Regions from separate parts of the Lysinibacillus sp. FSL P4-0201 genome, predicted to be linked through region 4. Evidence: riboswitches for the same ligand, from Rfam matches in the RefSeq annotation. Region 4 holds a riboswitch; each other region holds the start of a gene.
The links. Region 4 has a riboswitch for cobalamin ahead of nikA (nickel ABC transporter substrate-binding protein). Riboswitches for the same ligand answer to the same signal wherever they lie in the genome.
Positions count from the first base shown of each region.

Region 1: it holds a riboswitch for cobalamin, as region 4 does, so the genes downstream of both, MKY76_RS03015 (ABC transporter substrate-binding protein) here and nikA (nickel ABC transporter substrate-binding protein) in region 4, are expected to answer to the same signal.
Region 2: it holds a riboswitch for cobalamin, as region 4 does, so the genes downstream of both, MKY76_RS14475 ((2Fe-2S) ferredoxin domain-containing protein) here and nikA (nickel ABC transporter substrate-binding protein) in region 4, are expected to answer to the same signal.
Region 3: it holds a riboswitch for cobalamin, as region 4 does, so the genes downstream of both, MKY76_RS11055 (ABC transporter substrate-binding protein) here and nikA (nickel ABC transporter substrate-binding protein) in region 4, are expected to answer to the same signal.

Region 1 is NZ_CP151995.1:611,700-617,294, forward strand. Features, by position in the region: gene MKY76_RS03000 (MerR family transcriptional regulator) at 1-213, shown strand, start outside; gene MKY76_RS03005 (long-chain-fatty-acid--CoA ligase) at 206-1,708, shown strand; gene MKY76_RS03010 (acyl-CoA dehydrogenase family protein) at 1,710-3,377, shown strand; cobalamin riboswitch at 3,435-3,618, shown strand; gene MKY76_RS03015 (ABC transporter substrate-binding protein) at 3,755-4,723, shown strand; gene MKY76_RS03020 (iron ABC transporter permease) at 4,720-5,595, shown strand, end outside.
Region 2 is NZ_CP151995.1:2,869,849-2,875,443, reverse strand. Features, by position in the region: gene MKY76_RS14495 (ATP-binding cassette domain-containing protein) at 80-916, opposite strand; gene cbiQ (cobalt ECF transporter T component CbiQ) at 913-1,686, opposite strand; gene MKY76_RS14485 (energy-coupling factor ABC transporter substrate-binding protein) at 1,692-1,964, opposite strand; gene MKY76_RS14480 (energy-coupling factor ABC transporter permease) at 1,968-2,714, opposite strand; cobalamin riboswitch at 2,862-3,047, opposite strand; cobalamin riboswitch at 3,299-3,481, shown strand; gene MKY76_RS14475 ((2Fe-2S) ferredoxin domain-containing protein) at 3,627-3,998, shown strand; gene cobJ (precorrin-3B C(17)-methyltransferase) at 4,003-5,595, shown strand, end outside.
Region 3 is NZ_CP151995.1:2,206,972-2,212,566, forward strand. Features, by position in the region: gene MKY76_RS11045 (hypothetical protein) at 1-496, shown strand, start outside; gene MKY76_RS11050 (translation factor GTPase family protein) at 642-2,579, opposite strand; cobalamin riboswitch at 2,762-2,949, shown strand; gene MKY76_RS11055 (ABC transporter substrate-binding protein) at 3,112-4,104, shown strand; gene MKY76_RS11060 (precorrin-3B methylase) at 4,157-4,834, shown strand; gene MKY76_RS11065 (S9 family peptidase) at 4,905-5,595, shown strand, end outside.
Region 4 is NZ_CP151995.1:2,372,142-2,377,736, forward strand. Features, by position in the region: gene metE (5-methyltetrahydropteroyltriglutamate--homocysteine S-methyltransferase) at 1-1,986, shown strand, start outside; cobalamin riboswitch at 2,136-2,329, shown strand; gene nikA (nickel ABC transporter substrate-binding protein) at 2,478-4,094, shown strand; gene nikB (nickel ABC transporter permease) at 4,166-5,119, shown strand; gene MKY76_RS11845 (ABC transporter permease subunit) at 5,122-5,595, shown strand, end outside.

The sequences.
Region 1 (5,595 bases), 1.8 Mb from region 4:
TTAGAGGAAATCAAAGAGATGGTTTTACTATTTGATTTTGATCGCTCAGGAATTCAGCAATTAGAGCGAACGGTTGAATACGGGGAACAAAAAATTCAAGAGATTGACAGTAAAATAGCTGAGCTGACGCAGATGAAGCATGAGTTACAACAAATGCATGGCATGTTTAGCGAAAAATTAGCGACTTTAAAGGGAGAGATGCAAGATGAATAGTTCCAATTTATTAGCACGTAATGCCCGTAAGTATCCGAAAAATGAAGCCGTTATTTGTCATGGCAGAAGAGTAACCTACCAAGATTTAGATAAGCAGGTGACATGTTTTAGTCATGCTTTACTAGAGCAGGGAGTAAAGCAGGGGGATAAGGTTTTAATTTTTATGCCAAACGTTTTAGAGTTTGTTGTCAGTTACTTTGCTATTCAGCGTATTGGAGCGATCGTTGTGCCAGTCAATGCGAAGTTTACATTGCAAGAAGTAGAGTACGTGGCGCAGCATGCCGAGGCGAAGGCAATTGTCGTACATGAGGCTATTTTTGCAGCAGTTGAACAGCTAGCCGGTATTCCGTTAAAAATTAAAACAGGTCAAGAAAAAGTGGGATGGCATCAGTATGAATCAATGCTTCAAAATGCTAGTACACAAACAATTGATTGTCAGTTACAAGAGGATGACCCTTCCACGATTTTATATACATCTGGCACGACAGGAAAACCAAAGGGTGTGTTATTTAGCTACCGTAATATTTTAACAGTGGCGCAAATGATAGCTGTTGAAATGGAGGTAAAGCCTGAGAGCCGTATTTTGCTTATGATGCCATTAACACACTCTGCACCATTACATTTATTTTTAATGGCGGGTGTATTGGTAGGCTCAACAAATGTATTAACACCAACTTTTACACCCGATTTATTCATTGATTCCATTGAAAAGGAGAAAACAACACATTTCTTTGGTGCACCTGTTGCTTATTTATTAACGGCACAACTGCCAAGGCTACATTCGGCAGATTTGTCTTCTATGAAATGGTGGGTCTATGGTGGGGCACCGTTATCTCAAAGTGAGGTTCGGTTCATTCAGCAGGCATTCCGCACAAATAATTTGACTTGTGTATATGGATTAACAGAGGCAGGTCCAAGTGGCTCATTATTATTTGGCAAGGAGCATGAAGCAAAGGCAGGAAGTATTGGTCAGCGGGCGCCACTTGGTACAGAGTTGCGTATTGTGAATGACAGTGGAGAAGATGTAAATGTAGGCGAAGTGGGGGAAATTGTCTTGTTGGGTGAGGGCAACATGCTTGGCTACTATAAGGATGAAGTAGCTACTAATGAAGCCTTTATTGATGGTTGGTTAAAAACCGGAGATCTAGCTCGCAAGGATGAAGATGGTTTTATTTGGATCGTAGATCGTAAAAAGGATGTCATTATTTCGGGAGGTGTCAACATTTATCCGAAAGAAATTGAAGATTGTTTATTGAGCTTTGAAGGTATATTCGAGGTTGCGGTAATTGGTGTACCACATCCGCAATGGGGGGAAACTGTAAAGGCGGTGTATTCTGCTAAACAAGACATCCATGAGGAAGCTTTGAAAGCTTATTTAGAGGAGCATCTTGCAAAGTTTAAAATACCACGTATTTTTGAAAAAGTAGAAGCGCTACCACGCAATGCATCAGGCAAAATATTAAAACAAAATTTAAAGGGGCAAGAGGTGAGATAGCATGAAAGTATTACAACAAGAAGCAATGCGTACTACGAACTTTTTTACTGAAGATGACACGCTTCAAAAAATAGTGAAAATGATGTTAGATAAAGAGTTTTTATCCTATGCCCAACGAGAGTTAACAGATTTTGGTGAGCTATGTGCAGGTGATATTGATGCGAGGGCAAAGCATACAGATCGACAGGGTGAGCCTCGCCTTCAAAGATATGATGCCTATGGTGAAGAGATATCAGAGGTTTGGGTTAATGATGGCTATAAAAAAACGATTGAAGAGACATATAATACTGGGATTGTAGGTTATGTACACAAGCATATTCCGCAGCTAGGACACAAGGGGAATTATGTTTATAGCTTTGCACAAGGTTATTTGCTATCACATGCAGAGCCCGGTTTTTATTGTCCAGTAACATTGACAATGGCAACTGCCTATCTATTAGATCATTATGCAGATGAAGAGGTAAAGCAGCGTTTTTTACCACATGTGTGTGCAACAGGTGACACAGATTTATATGAAGGTGCGACCTTTTTAACAGAACGTCAAGGGGGCTCTGACGTAGGTGCAAATGTGGTGGAGGCGAGAAAGGATGGCACTGCTTATCGTCTATATGGTGAAAAATATTTTGCATCCAATGCGGGCATGTGTGGTGTAGCGATGGTATTAGCACGACTAGAAGGTGCTCCAGCAGGTTCCAAAGGCTTAACATTGTTTGCAGTTCCTTGGCGCAAAGAAGATGGAACAACAAATCATTTACGTATTCGCCGACTGAAAGATAAGCTAGGCGTTCGGGCAGTTCCCTCTGGTGAGGTAGAATTTGATGGTGCACTTGCCTATGTTGTAGGGGAGCAAAATAAAGGGATTTATTATATGCTAGAAGCACTAAATCTCTCTAGAATTTGTAATGCAGTCGCTTCAATTGGTATTATGCGTCGCGGCTTCTTAGAGGCAAAACATTATGTAAGCAATCGACATGCATTTGGCAAGCCCTTAACACAGTACCCTATGATTCAGGATACTTTAGGGAAATTTGCAGCTAAGTTGCACGTGGAAGTAGCGACAGTTTTTGATCTTATCCAATTATACGATAAAGTGACAAGTGGACAGGGAACTCAGCAAGATCTTATTATGAATCGTTTATATATTGCCATTATGAAAAAGGAAACAGCAGAGCAAGCTGTTCATTATGCTAGTGAGGCAATTGAATTACACGGAGGTAATGGCTATATAGAAGACTTTGTAACGCCCCGCTTATTAAGAGACGCCCAAGTGTTAACGGTGTGGGAGGGTACGGCTAATATTTTGGCCTTAGAACTCATTCGTTTAGTAGATAAGTTTCATGCTCATGAACTGTTTGTACAGGAGATGGAGGAACGATTAGACAAATTAGCTGACAGCTCACTAGTACAAATCGTTAAAGAACAATTGGCGAATATGTCTGTGAAACTGCAAATTTTTAGCGCTTTAGACGAGGCAACGAAAACTTTTGAAGCTAAGGGTATGGCGGAAAAAATGGCTCACCTTTATGAAAGTGTCATAGCGGTTGAGTGGGCACATAAATTTGGTGGGAAATATGAAAAACTAGCGGACGTTTATTTAGAACAGACATGGTCATTAAGAGAAATGGGTGCTCAAATGAAAACAGTCCAATACTTTTCTGAAATTGTATAATGGCCGGGGAGTCGTCTTGAATGGAGGCGACTTTTTTCATTTTCATGTATAATGAAATCAACTGAATATTATAAAGGTTCTTTACTTAAGTAAAGTGAAAAGGGAAATCGGTGTAATTCCGATGCGGTCCCGCCACTGTAAGTGTGAGTTTTTTCAAATGATGCCACTGAAGATTTCGGGAAGGCTTGAAAAATCGCAAGTAGCACTAGCCAGGAGACCTGCCTTTATAACGACATGACAACCTACGAGGATAGGGTGGTGGATTTTGTATCAGTTTTTTTGGTGCGATTTTGCCCCCTCATCGATCAAAGATGAGGGGTTTTATTTTGATGTAGAATAAAGCGAAATGTTGCACGGATCAACGAAGGAGGATTCACATGAAGAAATTTTGGAAAATAGGATTATCAGCATTTTTAGCAGTAGGCTTGCTAGCTGCTTGTGGGCAGGAAGCAAAAGATAACAAGCCATCTAACGAGCAACAAACACAGCAAGAAACAGCACAGGTGGATGAAGCAACATTCCCAATGACGATAACAGATGCCCTTGGTAAGGACATTACACTTGAAGCACCTCCTGAGAAAATTGTTTCACTTATTCCAAGTAATACTGAAATCCTTTTTGGACTAGGTTTAAATGATGAAATAGTTGGTGTTACGGACAACGACGATTATCCGCCAGAGGCAGCTGAGAAGGATAAGGTTGGCGGTATGGAATACGATATTGAAAAAATTATTGCCTTAAAACCAGATATCGTTTTTTCACACGAATCTAGCATGTCTCTTTCAGAAGAGGCTATTGCACAGCTTGAATCAGCAGGTTTGAAAGTATTTGTTGTAAAAAATGCACAAGACTTTAATGAAACATATACAACAATTGAGCAACTTGGACGTGCTACAGGGAAATTACCAGAGGCAGAAAAAATTGTCGCTAATATGAAGGCAAAAGTAGAAGAAGTTTTGTCTAAAGTCAAGGATGTTGAACCCAAAAAAGTGTTAGTTGAAGCATCAGATGAGCCAGATATTTATACAGCTGGCAATGGTACATTTATGAACGCTATGCTTGAAATGATCAATGCAGAGAATGTAGCTGTAGATGGCGATAATTGGTATAAAATTGATGCAGAACAAATTATCGCAAAAAATCCAGATGTCATCGTGGTGACATATCATTATGTACCAGATATTTTAACGAAAATACCAAAACGTGCGGGCTTTGATACGATTAATGCCGTAAAAAATAATGCGATTGTGCAGGTAGATGAAAGTACGACAAGTCGTCAAGGGCCACGTTTAGCTGAAGGTCTAGAAGAATTAGCAAAAGCAATCTATCCTGAGGTATTTAAGTGAAAAAAATAGCACTAGCCTATACATTAACATGTACGCTTCTTCTTATTAGCATCTGGTGTGGCGTAGCGATAGGCTCGGTTCATATTCCATTAGAAGTATTGTGGAATAAGGCGGTTGATGAAACAGCCGCCAATATCTTTTGGAAAATTCGTTTGCCTCGCGTGTTATTAGCGGGACTAGTAGGCGCATCTCTAGCTATTGCTGGAGCAGCTTTCCAAGGTTTATTAAAAAATCCATTAGCAGATCCATATACACTAGGGGTTTCATCAGGGGCTTCTGTTGGTGCTGTTTTAACGATCTTTTTTAGTATTTCTATACCTGTTGTCGGTTTGTATGCGCTGCCAATCTTCAGTATGATTGGTGCTATCATTACGATGGTAGTTGTTATGAGCTTTGCTAGACTCGTAGACCGCTCATTAAAAATGGAAACGTTGATATTAACAGGTGTTATTTTTAGTTCTTTTTTAGGTTCCCTTATTTCATTAATGATTGCCTTATCTGGTGAAGAATTACGTCAGGTAATAGGCTGGCTACTTGGTTCTGTTTCGATGCGTGGTTGGCCATATGTCCAAATGATCATTCCTTTTGTGATTGTTGGTTCAATTATGCTATGGACACAAAGACGAGAATTAAATGTCTTGTTGTATGGTGAAGAGCGAGCAAAACATTTAGGTGTTAATGTAAAGCGCAGTAAATATTTGATATTAGCAGGTGGCTCCATGTTAACTGGAGCGGCTGTAGCGGTTTCTGGCACAATTGGCTTTGTAGGATTAGTGGTGCCGCATATGACAAGGATGATTTGGGGTTCTGATCATCGCCACTTATTACCATTATCTTTTTTCAATGGTGCAACATTACTCATTATTTGCGAC
Region 2 (5,595 bases), 500 kb from region 4:
TTCGTAATGGAGGAAAATTTTTCTTTGCTATTTTAATTTTTGGTAGGTATAACGAAAAAACCTAGCATTGTTAAAAGCTTTAGATCATTTCTATTAATTGTTGTAGCTCCTGCTTGGAACGAGGGATGTTGATATTTTCCTGCAATAGCTTCTTTTTTTGCAAAGCTATGACCATTTCAAAAATCCATGGACGTTCAAGATGCGCGCGATGTAACAATTCGTCTTCATAAAACAAGGTGATTGGATCACCGTTATAAATAATTTTTCCAGCCTCCATAACAATGATTAGATCTGCCCATTCATAGGCGAGAGGTATGTCATGGGTTGCTAGTAAAATGGTTCTCTCACCATCATCTAATTTGGCTAAGTATTGTAATACTTGTGTAGCATAATAATTATCAAGACCTGCTGTTGGTTCATCTAACAAAAGGACAGAGGGCTCCATCGCTAAAACACCTGCCATTGCTACACGTTTTTTCTGACCTACGCTTAAAAAATGAATGGGTTTATCAAGCAAATCTTCCACTTCGGTTTGCGCAACGGCCCATGCTATTTTTTCTTCCGTTTTTTCAGTAGACCAGCCGAGATTCAATGGGCCAAATGCTATATCTTGCTTGACGGTCCCTGAAAAAAGCTGATGATCTGCATTCTGAAAAACAATGCCGACTTTTTGGCGTAGGGCCTTTAAAGCTTTTCGACTATATTCCAGATCGTTGCCTTCGAATACAATCGTCCCAGCTGTAGGTTTTAAAATACCGTTAAGATGCTGAAATAAAGTCGATTTTCCTGCGCCATTATGTCCGAGTATGGCGATTTTTTTACCTTTTGGAATATCTAATGTAATATCTGACAACGCCTTCGTACCATCCGCATAGGCATAAGATAATTGGTTGAGTTCAAAATAAAATGCTGTCATGTAAAATACCCTCCATATACGATGAGGACTAGTAAAATAGCTGCCATGCCTAGCCAATTTTTCTTGCTATAAGAGCCCATCTCTTGCCAGTAGACGGCATCGCCTCCACGTGATTGCATGGCATTGTTGAGCTCTCGGCTACGCTGAAACATTTCCACAAATAATGCCACAATAAGCATGGAGACAGAGCGTAGCCATTGCATCGGTGAATGATAGCCAAGACGTGCTTGCTGGGCGAGATGTATATTTTGCATGCTTTCTAAAAACATAAAAATAAAACGATAGGTTAGTTCGACGAGCTCCACTAATAAAGAGGGGAGTCGCCATTGTCGTAGCACATAACATATTCCTTGTACGGAAGTGGTTAGAATTAAAAAGTATAAACAACTAATGCTGCCAAGGACAATAAAGAACAGCTGTTGCGCTGCTAACACACTTGCATTCCCAATAAAGACAGTCCAATTCCTAAATGTAAACGACCAAATATGGGCAGGGAGTGCATTCGTTGATGATGTAAAGGAAAGTAAAATAGATACGAGACTTGTTAATAAGAAAAAGCTAGGTAGCAATAATAATTTGCCGTAGTATGCAAGCGGAATTTTTGCACCTAAAATGATAAAAGCACTCATTACAAAAAATGTAATGAGTGAAAGTCGTTCATCTCTCATGATGAGCGTTATGAGAAGTAGTCCAAGTGAAAATATCATTTTTTCTAGCGGATGAACGGACGCTAGCTTATTCAGATAGGCATACTTATCAATGAGTAACATAATGGTTAACCTTCTTTGTGTTTGCCACGCATATAGCCGATGAAGTAGCCAATAAAGCCAGCTCCTATAGCTGCCTGTAGCACGAATAATAAGCTTTCGATTTCACCACTTGGTGGCTCCCATAGACTTTCAAACCATGGTTCATATTCCGCATTGATTTCACCAATAGCTGCTTCTGCTTCTCCATCAGCACCACCAAATTCAGCACCTTTTTGTATGAATAAGGGAATGATGGCTAACAACACAACAATTGCTAATAACAATAAATTTTTTTTCATTTGTTAATGTGCCTCCTTTGTTGAGAAAACACGTAACGTTTTTAATTCGCTAACATTGTATTTTTTCAAGAAATTCATCACAATGACCGTTAAAATTCCTTCACTCACTGCTAAAGGAATTTGAGTTAAGGCAAAAATACCTGCAAACTTTGTAAAGGATGCCATAAAGCCTCCAACCTCTGAAGGAAAGGCTAGTGCTAGTTGTACAGAAGTCACAATGTATGTACCTAAATCACCAAGCATAGCTGCAAAGAATATGGCTAGTGAAAATGACAACCCTACTTTTTGAGCCCCTTTAAAGACAAAGTAAGCAATAAAAGGACCAACAATAGCCATAGAAAAGGCATTAGCCCCTAAAGTTGTAATTCCTCCATGAGCTAATAATAAAGATTGAAATAATAAAACGATTGTTCCAATTACACTCATTGCTAGAGGGCCAAAGAGTACTGTCCCAAGTCCTACACCAGTTGGGTGAGAGCAACTACCTGTAACTGAAGGGATTTTTAGGGCGGATAGCACAAAGGCAAAGGCTCCTGAAAGCCCCAAAAGCATTTTTGTTTCAGGATTTTCATCAATGGTTTTTCGAATAGAACGCAATCCTAGAATGATAAATGGGATAGAGATCACCCACCAAAAAATAGCCCATTCGATTGGTAAAAAACCTTCCATGATATGCATGGCAAAGGCACGTTTTGGCACGATTAAAAAGGCCAGTAAAAAATAACTAAATTTCCACCATGATAATTTCAAAAAGCTTTCCTCCTAACTAATTAATAGATTTTTAGAATATTGCGTGCGTAATTAAAAAAGCACTTCTCCTTAGGTGGAAAAGTGCATAGCTAAAAAAGCAAATAACAGTCTCATCTGCTAAGCCGCACACCTATCCTCGTAGGTTGAAACGATCACTTATTTTTCGGCAGGTCTCCTGGCTCTAGTTCAATGCTTTATAGGTCTTCCCATCCGTTGGACAGTGACATATTCTATAAAGCTCCCTATTACAGTGGCGGGACCGCGCCGGACTCAAACCGGCTTCCCTTTTAAGCAAAATGACAAGCACTTTGCACCGAAAAACATTCAAATTGTGAGATTTCACGACAAAGTGTAACATGAATTTCCATAAATATGCTATACCTTTTATGGAATTTTTTAAATTAAAGGTCAACGGTGAATATTCTGATAAAAGTTTGTGCACAAATTATATAGATTGTATAAATTTCATACCTAGTTCCATTCAAAATTGATAAATTTGTCATAAATTTTTAAAGAAATATTGAAATTTTAAAATAATAAGATATGATAAAGACAGTTTTCTATTTAAAATTCTAATAAAAATTTCATATAAAACGTCAATAAGTGCTCGAATAGCTCGAGATAATAGGGAAATTGGTGAAAATCCAATACAGCCCCCGCTACTGTAATAGCTGATGAAATCGCAAAGCCACTGGTATAAACTTGGGAAGGTGCGACAGTAAAATGAAGCTTAAGTCAGGAAACCTGCTTATTTGATTGTGCATGCAAACTTTTCGGAGGGAGAAGTTGAAGCGAAAGCGGGTACCTGTATTTCATTCTATTCGTTTTTATTTGGCTTCTACAAAACCTTTACTCTTCGTTATAGAGTAAAGGTTTTTCTTTTTCCAAAAAGCAAATGAGGGGAGACAGAAGATGACAACTTGGAATTTAGAGGGGATGAAAACACATCTCTTTATTTGCAATGGCAGTAGCTGCATGAAAAAGGATGGGGAGGAAATTACCTTAGCCATTCGAGATGAGATACAGCGGCAAGCACTCGATCAGGAAATACATACGACAAGAACGCGCTGTAATGGACGCTGCAAGGATGCTTGTGTGGTAATCGCTTATCCTCAAGGAAACTGGTATCGTGTGCCATCAACAGAGCATGCTAGAACACTAGTACAAGATTTACATCATGAATCCTTATACAACGAACATGTCTTTACACTTCGTGAAGGTACATTACAGCGTACTGCTCAAACAACTGCCACTAAAGGGATCGAAAAGGTGAAAGAGGGGTAACAACATGGCGCAAAAAGGAAAAATTTTCGTAGTAGGCTTTGGACCTGGAGATTTTAAGCATATTACGACACGTGCAGTAGAGGCTTTACAACAAAGTGATATGATTATAGGCTATAAAACCTATGTAGAGCTGATTCAAGATTTAGTAAGTGCAAAATCGATTGTTAGTACAGGCATGACAGAAGAAGTGTCGCGTGCACAGGAAGCCGTTCGTCAAGCCGAAGCAGGGAGCATCGTCTCAGTAATTTCGAGTGGTGATGCAGGCGTCTATGGCATGGCGGGTTTAGTCTATGAGGTGTTAATTGAGCTAGGCTGGACAGAAGCAACAGGAATTGAAGTAGAAATTGTTCCTGGGATTTCTGCGATTAATTCATGCGCTAGCATACTTGGTGCACCTATTATGCACGATGCTTGTACAATCAGTTTGAGTGACCATCTAACACCTTGGAATTTAATTGCAAAGCGTGTCGAGGCAGCTGCAATGGCGGACTTTGTCATTGCTTTATACAATCCTAAAAGTGGACGTCGAACAAGACAAATTGTCGAGGCTCAACGAATACTCTTAGAATATCGTTCGCCAGACACACCAGTAGGGCTTGTGAAAAGTGCCTATCGAGAACGTCAAGAAGTGACCATGACAACACTAGCAGAAATGCTAGAACATGATATTGGTATGTTGACAACTGTCATTATCGGGAATTCGTCAACATTTTTCTATGACAATAAGATGATTACGCCCCGCGGTTACCAACGTAAATATACCCTGGGTGAAGAGAAACAGCCATTACGTCCACATCAACGTTTACGCGAAGAAAATGAACCTTGGGCAATGAACCAAGAGACGGGAACAGCGCGAAATGACTTTACGACTGACCCTAATGCAGGGCGCTTTAATAAACCCAGTATAGCCGTTACGCCAAAGCCGAAAAAAACAGCTCTTGAAATGGCTACAGCGGCACTTGCAATGGTAAAAGGGACAAGCGCAGTCAAAGTAACACCGAAGCTTGTACAGCAAAAAATAGAATCTATTTTTGAATTAGCAGTAAGTCCTGGTGTAGCCAATAAGTTTTTTACTCCCCAGCAAATGATGACGTTAGCGGAGGTCGTTGGGGATGAGGGGACGATGGAATACACACCAGATCATCAAATTCATTTGAAAATACCAACGACTGCCCCTGAACAGATCACAGAGAAATTACAGGAAGTAGGGTTTTTATTAGCTCCGATTGGTGATGTGTTATCACTGAAGGCTTGTGATTTTTGCTACGGTGAAAAGGCTGATTCAATACCATATGCAGAGGAAATACAAGAAAAACTAGGCGGTATGTCCTTACCGAAGACATTAAATATTGGCTTTAATGGCTGTGGGATGGCCTGTTATCGGGCTGTATTTGATGATATTGGCATCGTCTACCGCAAAAGTAAATTTGATGTCTTTATTGGAGCAAAACCAGTCGGTCGTACAGCACACGCAGCACAGCCTGTTGTAGAAGGGCTGGAGCCTGAGCAACTGATTCCACTCATTACAGATATTATTGAAGAATATAAAGCAAATGCTCATCCAAATGAACGCTTGTTTAAATATTTTAAACGTGTG
Region 3 (5,595 bases), 170 kb from region 4:
AAAAACAAAGACGAATAGTTTTATGATGTACATGCCGACCAATCCGATTGTCTATGAGGTCAACGGAGAAGCGTATCACTTAATTACGCGCATTGATTCTACACGCGCAAAGCCCAACCTCGACCGTCTATCATTGGAGCCAAAGCCTGTTTTAAGTGCCGCTCGTGTCAATGACTTATTATGCTCGATTGTCATGCGCTTTTACGAAACATATTTATATGATTTAGCATCTCATCATGACAAACTCATTGCATTTGTGCAGCAGGAATATGCCCAATTTATTGAAGCGGTGCAAGCGTTAAATGATTATCATTTCAACTGGCATCCACGTGGCAACGGTCACAAGCTTTTACTGCAATTAATTGATCATCTACAACTATTAAAAAGTCAACCTGGTAAGGTACTAATTGATTTTACGAACAAGCATGACTATGTAATAGTTGAACCCGCATATTTGTTGGACAATCCAACAAAGAAAGCTGTCGGTGCACTATAAAAACAAGCCCTCCATTTTTTGGAGGGCTTGTAATATCTTGTGGCAGGGTAGAGATATATTGATGCCCAAGCAAGAAATACCCGCGCTAGAGCGATGGATACCCGTGGAAGCCGAGGAAATACCCGAAGCGAGCAGTCTCATCATCCTACAGGCAATGCATGGCTGCCTGTGCTTCTTGCCATGGAACCGAATATCCTTTGCCCTTTGCACAAAAGATACTAGAGGAACTATACTCAGGATCGGCATTTTTATCGTAGCCAATCTGTGCAATCACATCCTCTGTATTATGGCACACATCATAGCCATCAAATTGGAGTGTGAGTGCACCTTTCCCATTTGTATAGGCGGCAAAGGTTGTGCTGTAGCTCATTAAAGTGGCAACAGGTGCACGACCTGTTATGATAACATCCGTTTCGGATAAAATCGGGTCATCGAACGTGCCAGCTGCTTGCTGAATATCAGTCATCATACGACCGATAAAGTCGTTTGAAGCTTTCATTTTAAAGCGATAATAGGGTTCAAGTAGAACATTTTGTGCCTGCTCCAGCCCCTGACGCAGGGCACGGAAACTGGCTTCACGGAAATCTCCCCCCGATGTATGTTCATTGTGCCCGCGACCTGTTAGAAGTGTAAAATGAATATCTGTTACAGGGAAGCCTGTTAGTAGCCCATGATGGTCACGCTCAAACAGATGCTTTTCAACAAGGCGCTGATTGCCTACAGATAAATGATCGGCATGACAGGCATTGGTGAAGGTATTACCTGTTCCACGTGGATTTGGCTCCATTAATAAATGAACTTCTGCATAATGCTTGAGGGGCTCGAAATGACCATAGCCCGTTACGGTCGTCGCAATGGTTTCCATGTATAAAATTTGCGGCTCACCAAAGGAGACAGCTAATGAAAAACGCGTCATTAATACCTCTGTCAGGACCTCCAATTGAATGGCACCCATAATATGCACATGGATTTCCTGAAATTTTTCCTGCCAGACCACACGCAAGGACGGTTCTTCTGCTTCGAGTAAACGGAAAATCTGTAGCACTTCCTTGATATGCTGATCACCCTCATATTGAACCTTTGCCTGTAAGGTTGGGACAAGCTCATAGGGCTGTGATAGCATCGTTGTACCGATTCGATCCCCAATGTTTGCCTGGCTCAGTCCTTTGACAGCGAAAATTTCTCCTGCCTCTACCTGTTGAACGGTCTCAAAGCGACTGCCGTTATAAAGGCGAATTTCGGTCACTTTTTCTGTTACTTCGTCAAATGAAAATTCATCTCGTACATGCAACGAGCCCTTGGTTGCCTTCATAAAGGTTAAACGCTGGTGCCCATCATGACGAATCTTAAAAACCTCGCCCTCAAACGGGGCATCCTTGTCAAAATGGGAAGCCGTTAACAGCGGGAGCTGGTCAAGAAATTCCTGAATGCCCTCATCCTTTAAGGCCGAGCCAGCAAAGCAAGGGAAGGCACCTTCATTTTTAATCATTTCCTTTAATTGAGCAAGACACTGTTCATGCTCCAATGACTCATTTAGAAAGGCATCAAGCAATTTTTCGTCGCGCTCCGCCAGCCATTCCATAATATTATTTGATACATAGTCTGCTCGCAGTGGCTCATCGATGAATAATACATACTGAGAGCAATCTTTGCGAAGCTGGCTGATGACAGCCTCCATATTGGCACCCTCACGATCCATTTTATTGATAAAGAAGAAGGTAGGGACATGGTATTGACGTAAAAGTTGCCACACTGTTTCTGTATGGCCCTGTATCCCTTCGACAGCGCTAATGATAATAATGGCATAATCCATCACACGAATAGCACGCTCCATCTCAGGGGAGAAATCGACATGCCCTGGCGTATCAATCAATGTGTATGTATCATCGCCAATATTCATGCGCCCTTGCTCGGCAAATATCGTAATGCCTCGTCTGCGCTCTAGCTCATGATGATCAAGAAAGGTATCCTGATGATCAACACGCCCCCGTGCTTGAATACAATTTGTATGAAAAAGCACTTGCTCAGAGAAGGTCGTTTTTCCTGCATCCACGTGCGCAAGTACACCGATCGTTTTGTACATAAGAAATCCTCGTTTCTATAGAATGCTATCTTTTTATTGTAACAGAATACTAGCTTCTATATTTCTTGTAAAATAGTTCGTCTTTATGTCAAAATAGTGCTAATATAATGATGATTATACTTTTAGTGTCATACTACTGATTGCGCGATAAATTTTCTTCTGCTAGTCTATCAATAGTATTGACCATTATAGAACGTATTGGTGCAAATGGCATTTGTCATTTGCTTAAAAGGGAAATCGGTGCAATTCCGATGCTGTCCCGCAACTGTAAATGGGGAGTCTATACAGCATGCCACTGTAGTGAAACTATGGGAAGGCGTATAGATGATGAACCTAAGCCAGGATACCTGCCAGTATGTATTTTTTGACTAAGAACCACGAGGATGGGGATAGTGATGAAGGTAATGATACCGTTATTTCACTATGCTACTCTCTTGGCGACAAGAGGGTTTTTTTATGCCCTTCCAACTACCTTAGTAGTAAAGAAGTCTCTGATTTCTTTCTATATTTTAACAGCAAAGGAGAAAAGGACATGAAGAAATGGAAAAGTATATGGCTGATGATGATCATTGCCTTGGTCGCTGTTTTAGGGGCTTGTAACGCAAAGGACAAAACGGAATCAGTTGCACAAGGTGAAAAGGTTGAGCCATCTGAGGCGGCAGCAGAAGTAACCATTAAAAATAATGACACAACTCAAACATATACGGAAGCACCAACAAAAGCGATTAGCTTAAATCAACATGTGACAGAAATTATGTTAGCACTTGGTTTAGAGGATTCTATGGTAGGGACAGCTTACTTAGATGATAAAATCTATGAACCACTGCAAGAGGCATACGATAAGGTCCCTGTTCTTTCCGATCAATACCCAACGAAGGAGCAAGTCATCGATGCCGAGGCAGATTTCCTATATGCTGGCTGGAAAAGTGGCTTTGGCGAAAAGGGTGTAGGCACACAAGAAGAGCTTGAAGAATTAGGCATCCATACGTATTTACATACGGCTTCCAACATGACAAAGCCAACAATAGAGGATATTTTCACTGATATTCGCAATATCGCGAAGATTTTCCGTATTGAGGATCGTGGCGAAGCTTTAATTGAGCAAATGACGAAAGATGTAGAGGCAGTACAAGCTAAATTACCAAAAGATAGCGAAAAATTACGTGTTCTTGTGTTTGATAGCGGTGAAAAGGATGTATTTACAGCTGGTCAAAACTTTATGAATGAACTTGTGACAATCGCGGGTGGACAAAATATCTTTGGTGATGTGGAATCAGGCTGGACAACTGTGTCGAAGGAAGATGCAGTAGACCGCAACCCAGAGGTAGTTGTCGTGATTGATTACGGTGAAACAACGGCAGACCAAAAGATCCAATTCTTAAAAAATGATCCAGCCTTAAAGGAGATGGAAGCGGTCAAAAATGAGCGCTTTGTCATCCTGCCACTTTCAGCAGCGTCTGAAGGGGTTCGTGCGGCAGAGGCCATTGAAATTTTAGCAAAGGGCTTCTATCCTGAAAACTTTTAATCCATTCGAGCTAGCGTTTTTGCTAGCTCCTTTTTTATAAGGAGCGATAAAAATGAACGCATTTCAAAAAAATGTACCAGATCAAACATTTGAAACACTGAACCGTCATGGTGAGTTTACCCGTCTAGCCGTTAGCCCTGGCATTATTAATAAGCATTATACTCCTGCACAATTCCAAAAAATAGCCGAAATTGCTGGCGAAAAGGGGGCGATAAAATATTCTGCTTCCTATAGTATACTCGTATCCATACCAACGTGCGATGCCACGGAAGCGGTGCAAGCCTTACAGGAAGCAGGTCTTTATGTTGCTCCCTCTGGTTCAATCATAGCCATGAAGGCCTGCGATTTTTGTGATGGGGAGAAAATGGAGGCTGCTCCGATAACCGAACAGCTCTATCATGCCATAGAGGGGATGAAGGTACCTGCAAGAGTGCGTGTCAATATTAATGGCTGTGCATCAGCTTGCTACAATGCAGTCTATGATGATATTGGACTCGTTTACCAACAAGAAAGCTTTGATGTCTATTTAGGGGCAATACCAATGGGAGCAAAGGCACAGGCTGGCACGTTATTCGCTAAGAGGGTAGACGTCACACAAATTGAAGATTTTTTACTGCACCTGATAAACCTTTATAAGGAGCATGCTCGCCCAAATGAGCCCTTTTATAAATTTTATCGCAGAACAAAGTCAGCAGAATATTGGGAACTAGTAAAAAATTCAATTAAATAGAGGAATATTACTTAGGGTGTCGAAGTATTGTAGTAAGGCACAGAAAATTACAATACAAAGGAGCAAGAACATGACATCGAAACAAGGGATTCAACCAGAAGATCTTTATCACTTAAAATCAGTAGCAGATCCACAGCTTTCACCAGATGGGACAGAGGTAGTTTATGTAGAGACTCGTATGGACGAGAAGAAAAATGACTATATATCGAATTTGTTTTACATAAACTTGAAGAACAAAACACCACAGCAATGGACATTTGGTGAAGATAGAACGAGTTCCCCTGTTTGGTCACCAGATGGCAGTCAAATTGCATTTTTGTCAACGAGAACAGGTAAGTCGCAAATTTATGTTCTTTCGAAAGCAGGTGGAGAGGCAAAACAGGTGACACATTGTAAAAATGGAGCGACCTCCCCTGTCTGGTCACCATGTGGCAAGAAAATTGCTTTTTCAGTCGTGCTAGGGAAAGATGAAACCATCCTAGATAAAGCGGAGGATGAGAAGAAAAAGGATAAAGAACTAAAGCCACTAGAAATCGAGAAAATGAAACACAAATCGGATGCTGGTGGATTTATTGATATGGAGCAGTTTACCCATATTGCCATTGTCAATGTGGCATCAGGAGAGCTAGAACAAGTGACAGAAGGCAAAGAGTACTGCCATCTGGGTACTTGGTCGCCAGATGGCAAATACCTTATGTACTTAGCAGATAAAGCGGAGGATTTAGATTTCTCATTTAATGTGGATATCTATTTATTGGAGT
Region 4 (5,595 bases):
ACAGCCGTAGCTAGTGAAATGACAAAATGGTTTAATACAAATTATCACTACATTGTTCCAGAGTATGAGGGACAAGCCTTACAACTAACAGAAAATAAAGTGTTAGCCGACTTTTTAGAGGCGAAGGAAACTTTCGGTATCATTGCGAAGCCGACACTAATTGGTCCCTATACATTTTATAAGTTAACGAAAGGCTACAACAAATTAACACAGGTTGAGTACTTATTAGCTTTATTACCACTCTATACGCAGGTATTAAAAGAATTAGTGGATGCAGGTGCCACTTGGATTCAGCTAGAAGAGCCATCCCTCGTCTTAACACTTGATCCAGCAGAGATAAAGCTGGTGAAAGAAATGTATGACCAGTTAGCCACTGCCGTTCCTGAGGCTAAAATAATGCTACAGACTTATTTCGAAGCTTTAAGTGCCTATGAAGCATTAAGTACATTGCCTGTTCAAGGATTCGGTTTGGACTTTGTTCATGGCTATAAAGGAAATATGGCGTCACTTCGTCAATTTGGTTTCCCGCAGGATAAAGTATTAGGAATAGGGGTTGTGAATGGCCGTGATATTTGGCGTTCAAACCTGGCGGAGGTCAATGCGACAATTCAAGCCATTGAACAGCTAAGTCATGCTGCTGAACTATGGATTCAACCATCAAGTAACCTACAGCACGTTCCAATCACAACCTCTCTTGAAAATGAACTTGACCCTGTTTTAAAGCAGTCTCTGGCCTTCGCAGATGAGAAAATCGTAGAAATCACGGGGCTGACTAAATATAGACGAGATAAAGATGGTTCCTTACAACATAATTTTTCAGAAAGTATGAAGGCGATTGAGGCTCTAAAAAATCATCCAATCCGCCAAAATAAGTTAATTCATCAAGCCGTTCAAACTGTGACAAAGCAAGATTTTGAACGACACAGTAATTTTACGAAGCGACAAACGATCCAACAACAAGCCTTAGGATTACCGCTGTTTCCAACAACTACAATCGGTAGCTTCCCGCAATCAGATGAAGTGAAAAGAAATCGTAATGCGTGGCGAAAGAAACAATTATCGAATGAAGCCTATGAAACATTTTTAGAAGACGAAACAAAGCGCTGGATCTCCATACAAGAGGAATTAGATATCGATGTACTTGTTCATGGTGAATTTGAGCGTACAGATATGGTCGAATATTTCGGTGAAAAGCTGACTGGCTTTGCCTTTACAGAGAAAGCGTGGGTTGTTTCATATGGATCACGCTGTGTGAAGCCTCCGATCATTTATGGAGATGTTGCATGGGCTTCACCAATTACCGTAAAAGAATCCGCCTATGCCCAAAGCCTAACGAAGCGATTTGTAAAAGGCATGCTGACAGGGCCAGTAACAATATTAAATTGGTCCTTTGTGCGAGATGATTTGTCCCGTAAAGATGTCGCTTATCAAATTTCATTAGCACTCCGTAAAGAGGTGGAAGCACTAGAAAACGCAGGTATATCAATTATTCAAGTGGACGAGCCAGCGTTAAGAGAAGGTTTACCGCTTAGAAAGGAGGAATGGGGGGCTTACTTAGAGTGGGCTGTCAATTCCTTTAAGCTTGCGACATCTAGTGTCAAAGATGAAACACAAATCCATACACATATGTGTTACTGCGAGTTTAATGATTTCATCGAACCAATTAGCGCACTAGATGCAGATGTGATTTCCATAGAAACATCACGAAGTCATGGGGAACTTATTACCTCACTACAAGTGCAGCCCTATAAAAAAGGAATTGGCTTAGGCGTCTATGATATTCATAGCCCTCGTGTACCAAGCGAGGATGAAATGCTCGCTATTATGAAAGATAGTCTACAGGTGCTGGACCGTTATCAATTCTGGGTGAATCCAGATTGTGGCTTAAAAACGAGAAAAGAAGATGAAACCGTTGCAGCTTTAGCGAATATGGTTGCTGCTACTAAAACGTTGCGTCAAGCTGTACAGCAATCTACATCAAGCTAACGAAATGATTTTTAATCTACCACATCTACTCTCCAATAACGAAGACTAGGGTAAATCCCTAGTCTTTTTATCTTACGTCGATATATATATATTATCTTCAGAAAGTAAAATTGACGTGAACATGCGAGCATGTTATGTTTATTACTAATTTCATAGCAATCATTACAAGTTTGAGTGAAATCGTCTTTCATTCAATTAAAAGGAAAATGGGTGAAAATCCCATGCTGTCCCGCAGCTGTAAATGAGGAGTTTTGTTTCAAATACCACTGAGTGAGTACTTGGGAAGGTGAAACAAAATGATGATTCATGAGCCAGAATGCCTGCTTGTAAGAAGATTCATTGATGATCTACGAAAGATAGGGAGATGGATGGAGACTTGCTCATCGTGGGTTTTTCTGTCCTTATTCTTTTTTAGAATAAGGTTTTTTTATGCCTTCTCTTCTTCAACAAGTAGATGTATTTGTACTACGAATAGAGATAGGAGACAGAAAATGAGATTGACAAAGTATTTACTTCCTTTCCTGCTTGTCCTGACGTTCAGTTTACTTGCTGGCTGTACAGGCACGGATGAAGAAAAGGAAAAGACCTCAGCAAACCAAACAGATGAAAAAATAATAACGATTGGCTGGCCATTAGATGTCGGTCCATTGAATCCTCATACATATTTACCGAATCAAATGACTGCCCAAGCAATGGTTTATGAATCCTTGGTGGAATACAATGATGATGGTACTGTTACGCCTAAGCTCGCCGAAAGCTGGGACATCTCTGAGGATAAAACTTCGTATACTTTCCATCTAAGAAAAGACGTGAAATATTCAGACGGCACTGCATTTAATGCAGATAATGTCATTCGTAACTTTGACGCCGTTTTAGCGAATCGAGACATGCATTCTTGGATGGGCATGGTTAACCACATGAAAGAGGTTGTAAAAGTAGATGATTTTACAATTCGTCTGCAATTGGATGAGCCTTATTATCCAGTCTTAAACGAACTTGCCTTCGTCAGACCTTTCCGTTTTTTAGGGGATAACGGATTCCCAAAGGATGATATGACGCAAGATTCTATCAAAGCACCGATTGGAACAGGCCCTTGGGTATTAACTGAATACAAAAAGGACGAATATGCATTATTTAGTCGCAATGAAAACTATTGGGGAGAAAAACCACTAGTTGAACAAATAAAAGTAAAAATTATTCCTGACTCAGAATCTATTTCATTAGCATTTGAAAACGAAGAATTAGATTTAATTTATGGGCGTGGCATTATTAGTTTAGATAACTATACGTATTTAAAAGACAGTGGCAAATACAAAACTGCTACCTCTGAGCCTTTATCTACGAAAGCACTGCTATTCAATACACAATCTGGTCCATTATCTGAGCTAAAGGTACGTCAAGCCATTCAATATGCTATTAATAAGGAACAAATGGTCGACAGTATTACACATGGTACGGAAAAAGTAGCGAACACATTGTTCTGGGATGCGATTCCTTATGCCAATATAGATTTAGCACCTATTGTATACAATCCAGAAAAAGCCCAACAATTGCTAGATGAGGCAGGGTGGTTATTACCTAAGGGTGAAAAAATTCGTTCAAAAAACGGACAGCTGTTGTCTTTAGATTTGATTTACATTGCATCCGATGCAATTCAAAAACCAATGGCAGAATTAATGCAAGGTGAACTCGCAAAAATTGGCGTTCAGTTGAATTTAGAAGGGGCAGATGTAATGGTCGGTCTTCAAAAATTGATGGATGACCAGGTGGATATTAATTTCTGGCGTACCAATGGACCACCTACAGATCCACATAGCTTTGCAAATGAATCAGCTACACCAAATGCTAGTGGTGTGTACGAGGCGAAATTAGGCCTAGCAAACGCCAAAGAAATCGATACGAAAATTCACCAATTATTAGTAGGAACAGATGAACAGGAACGCGTGCAGCTTTACACGAATATTTTAACGATGTTTCATGACCAGGCACTCTTTTACCCTATTTCTTACGAAACAAATAATGTGATTTATCAACCATCTCTAAAGGATTTTGCACCACGTGCATCTGAATATGATATACCTTATGCACAAATGGCTAAAGAAAAATAAAAGTGGAGGAGAGAGTGTGTCTAGCAGAGACAGCTCTCTCTTTATCATAGGATTGAGTAGGAAGTGACAGCATGTATGAATCAACATGGATCTTTTGTTTAAAAAGAATTTTAACATTGCCCTTTGTCTTATTAGGCGTTTCCATCCTAACCTTTGTATTTATTCGTTTTGTTCCTGTAGAGCCTGCTGAAGTCATACTACGTTTGGCAAGGGTTGCGCCAACAGAGGAAGCCATTCAGGCATTACGTGAGGAACTGGGAACGGACAAGTCGTTTTTTCTTCAATATTTGCTATGGGGAAAGGGCATAATCCAGCTAGATTTTGGAACATCTTTTGTTAGTAAATTACCTGTGGCACATGAACTATTCGTGAAATTACCCGCAACCATTGAATTAGCTATTGCTGCGTTTATCCTCATTTTAGGGCTAAGTATTCCATTCGGAGTAATAAGCGCATTGTATAAGCACACCATCATCGATAAAATCATACGATTCTTTAGCATATTGAGTGTGTCGATTCCAGCCTTTTGGTTAGGTTTCCTATTACTCTATTTATTTAGCTTAAAATTAGGACTCTTTCCGACAAACGGGAAGGGCACACCTGCTCATTTAGTTTTACCCGCCTTCGCACTGGCGTTACCAACAATTGGATTATTCGTTCAGCTTATCCGTTCAACCATCCTAGAAGAATTACAGCAGCAATATGTTCAATATGCACGGCTAAGAGGATTAAAAAGCTCCGTGATTCTTATCCGTCATGTTTTGCGAAATGCTGCTATTCCCTTGACTTCCTTGCTAGGCATGACCCTTGGCAATCTTTTAGGTGGAGCCGTGATTGTGGAGCAGGTTTTTAGCTGGCCCGGACTCGGCAGGTACTTAATAGAATCCATTATGAACAGGGATTATCCAGTTGTACAATGCTATGTGTTAATTATTGCGGTTATCTATGTGCTTGCCAATTTATGTACAGATATATTGCATCGTTTATTGGACCCTCATCTAATGATGAAGGGTAGGAGAGATTAAAAATGAAATTTGTACGAACAAAAAGTGGCAACTTAACAGGATTAATCAGTCTATTCCTCCTTGTCATTACTGGCTTATTAGGACTGTTGGCGCCAATTTTAATGCCACACGACCCTTTTGCTGTCGATATTGCTAAGAAATTTTCAGTCCCGTCTTGGGACTATCCATTAGGTACAGATCATTTAGGAAGGTGTATCTTGTCACGCCTTCTTTTAGGTATTCGTTATTCTTTAGGTTCAGCGCTCATCATTCAGCTAGTCGCTATTGTTTTAGCTATCCTACTGGGTGCTTTTGTAGCGTTGAAAAGAGGATTAATTGATTTTCTTTTTATTCGATTATGTGATATTTTATTAGCCTTTCCGACACTCGTACTTGCATTTGGGCTGTTAGGTATATTAGGTCCTAGCTTAAAAAATGTTTTAATAGCGCTCATTTTCACACAGCTTATTTATTATGCAAGAATGATCCGAGGTTTG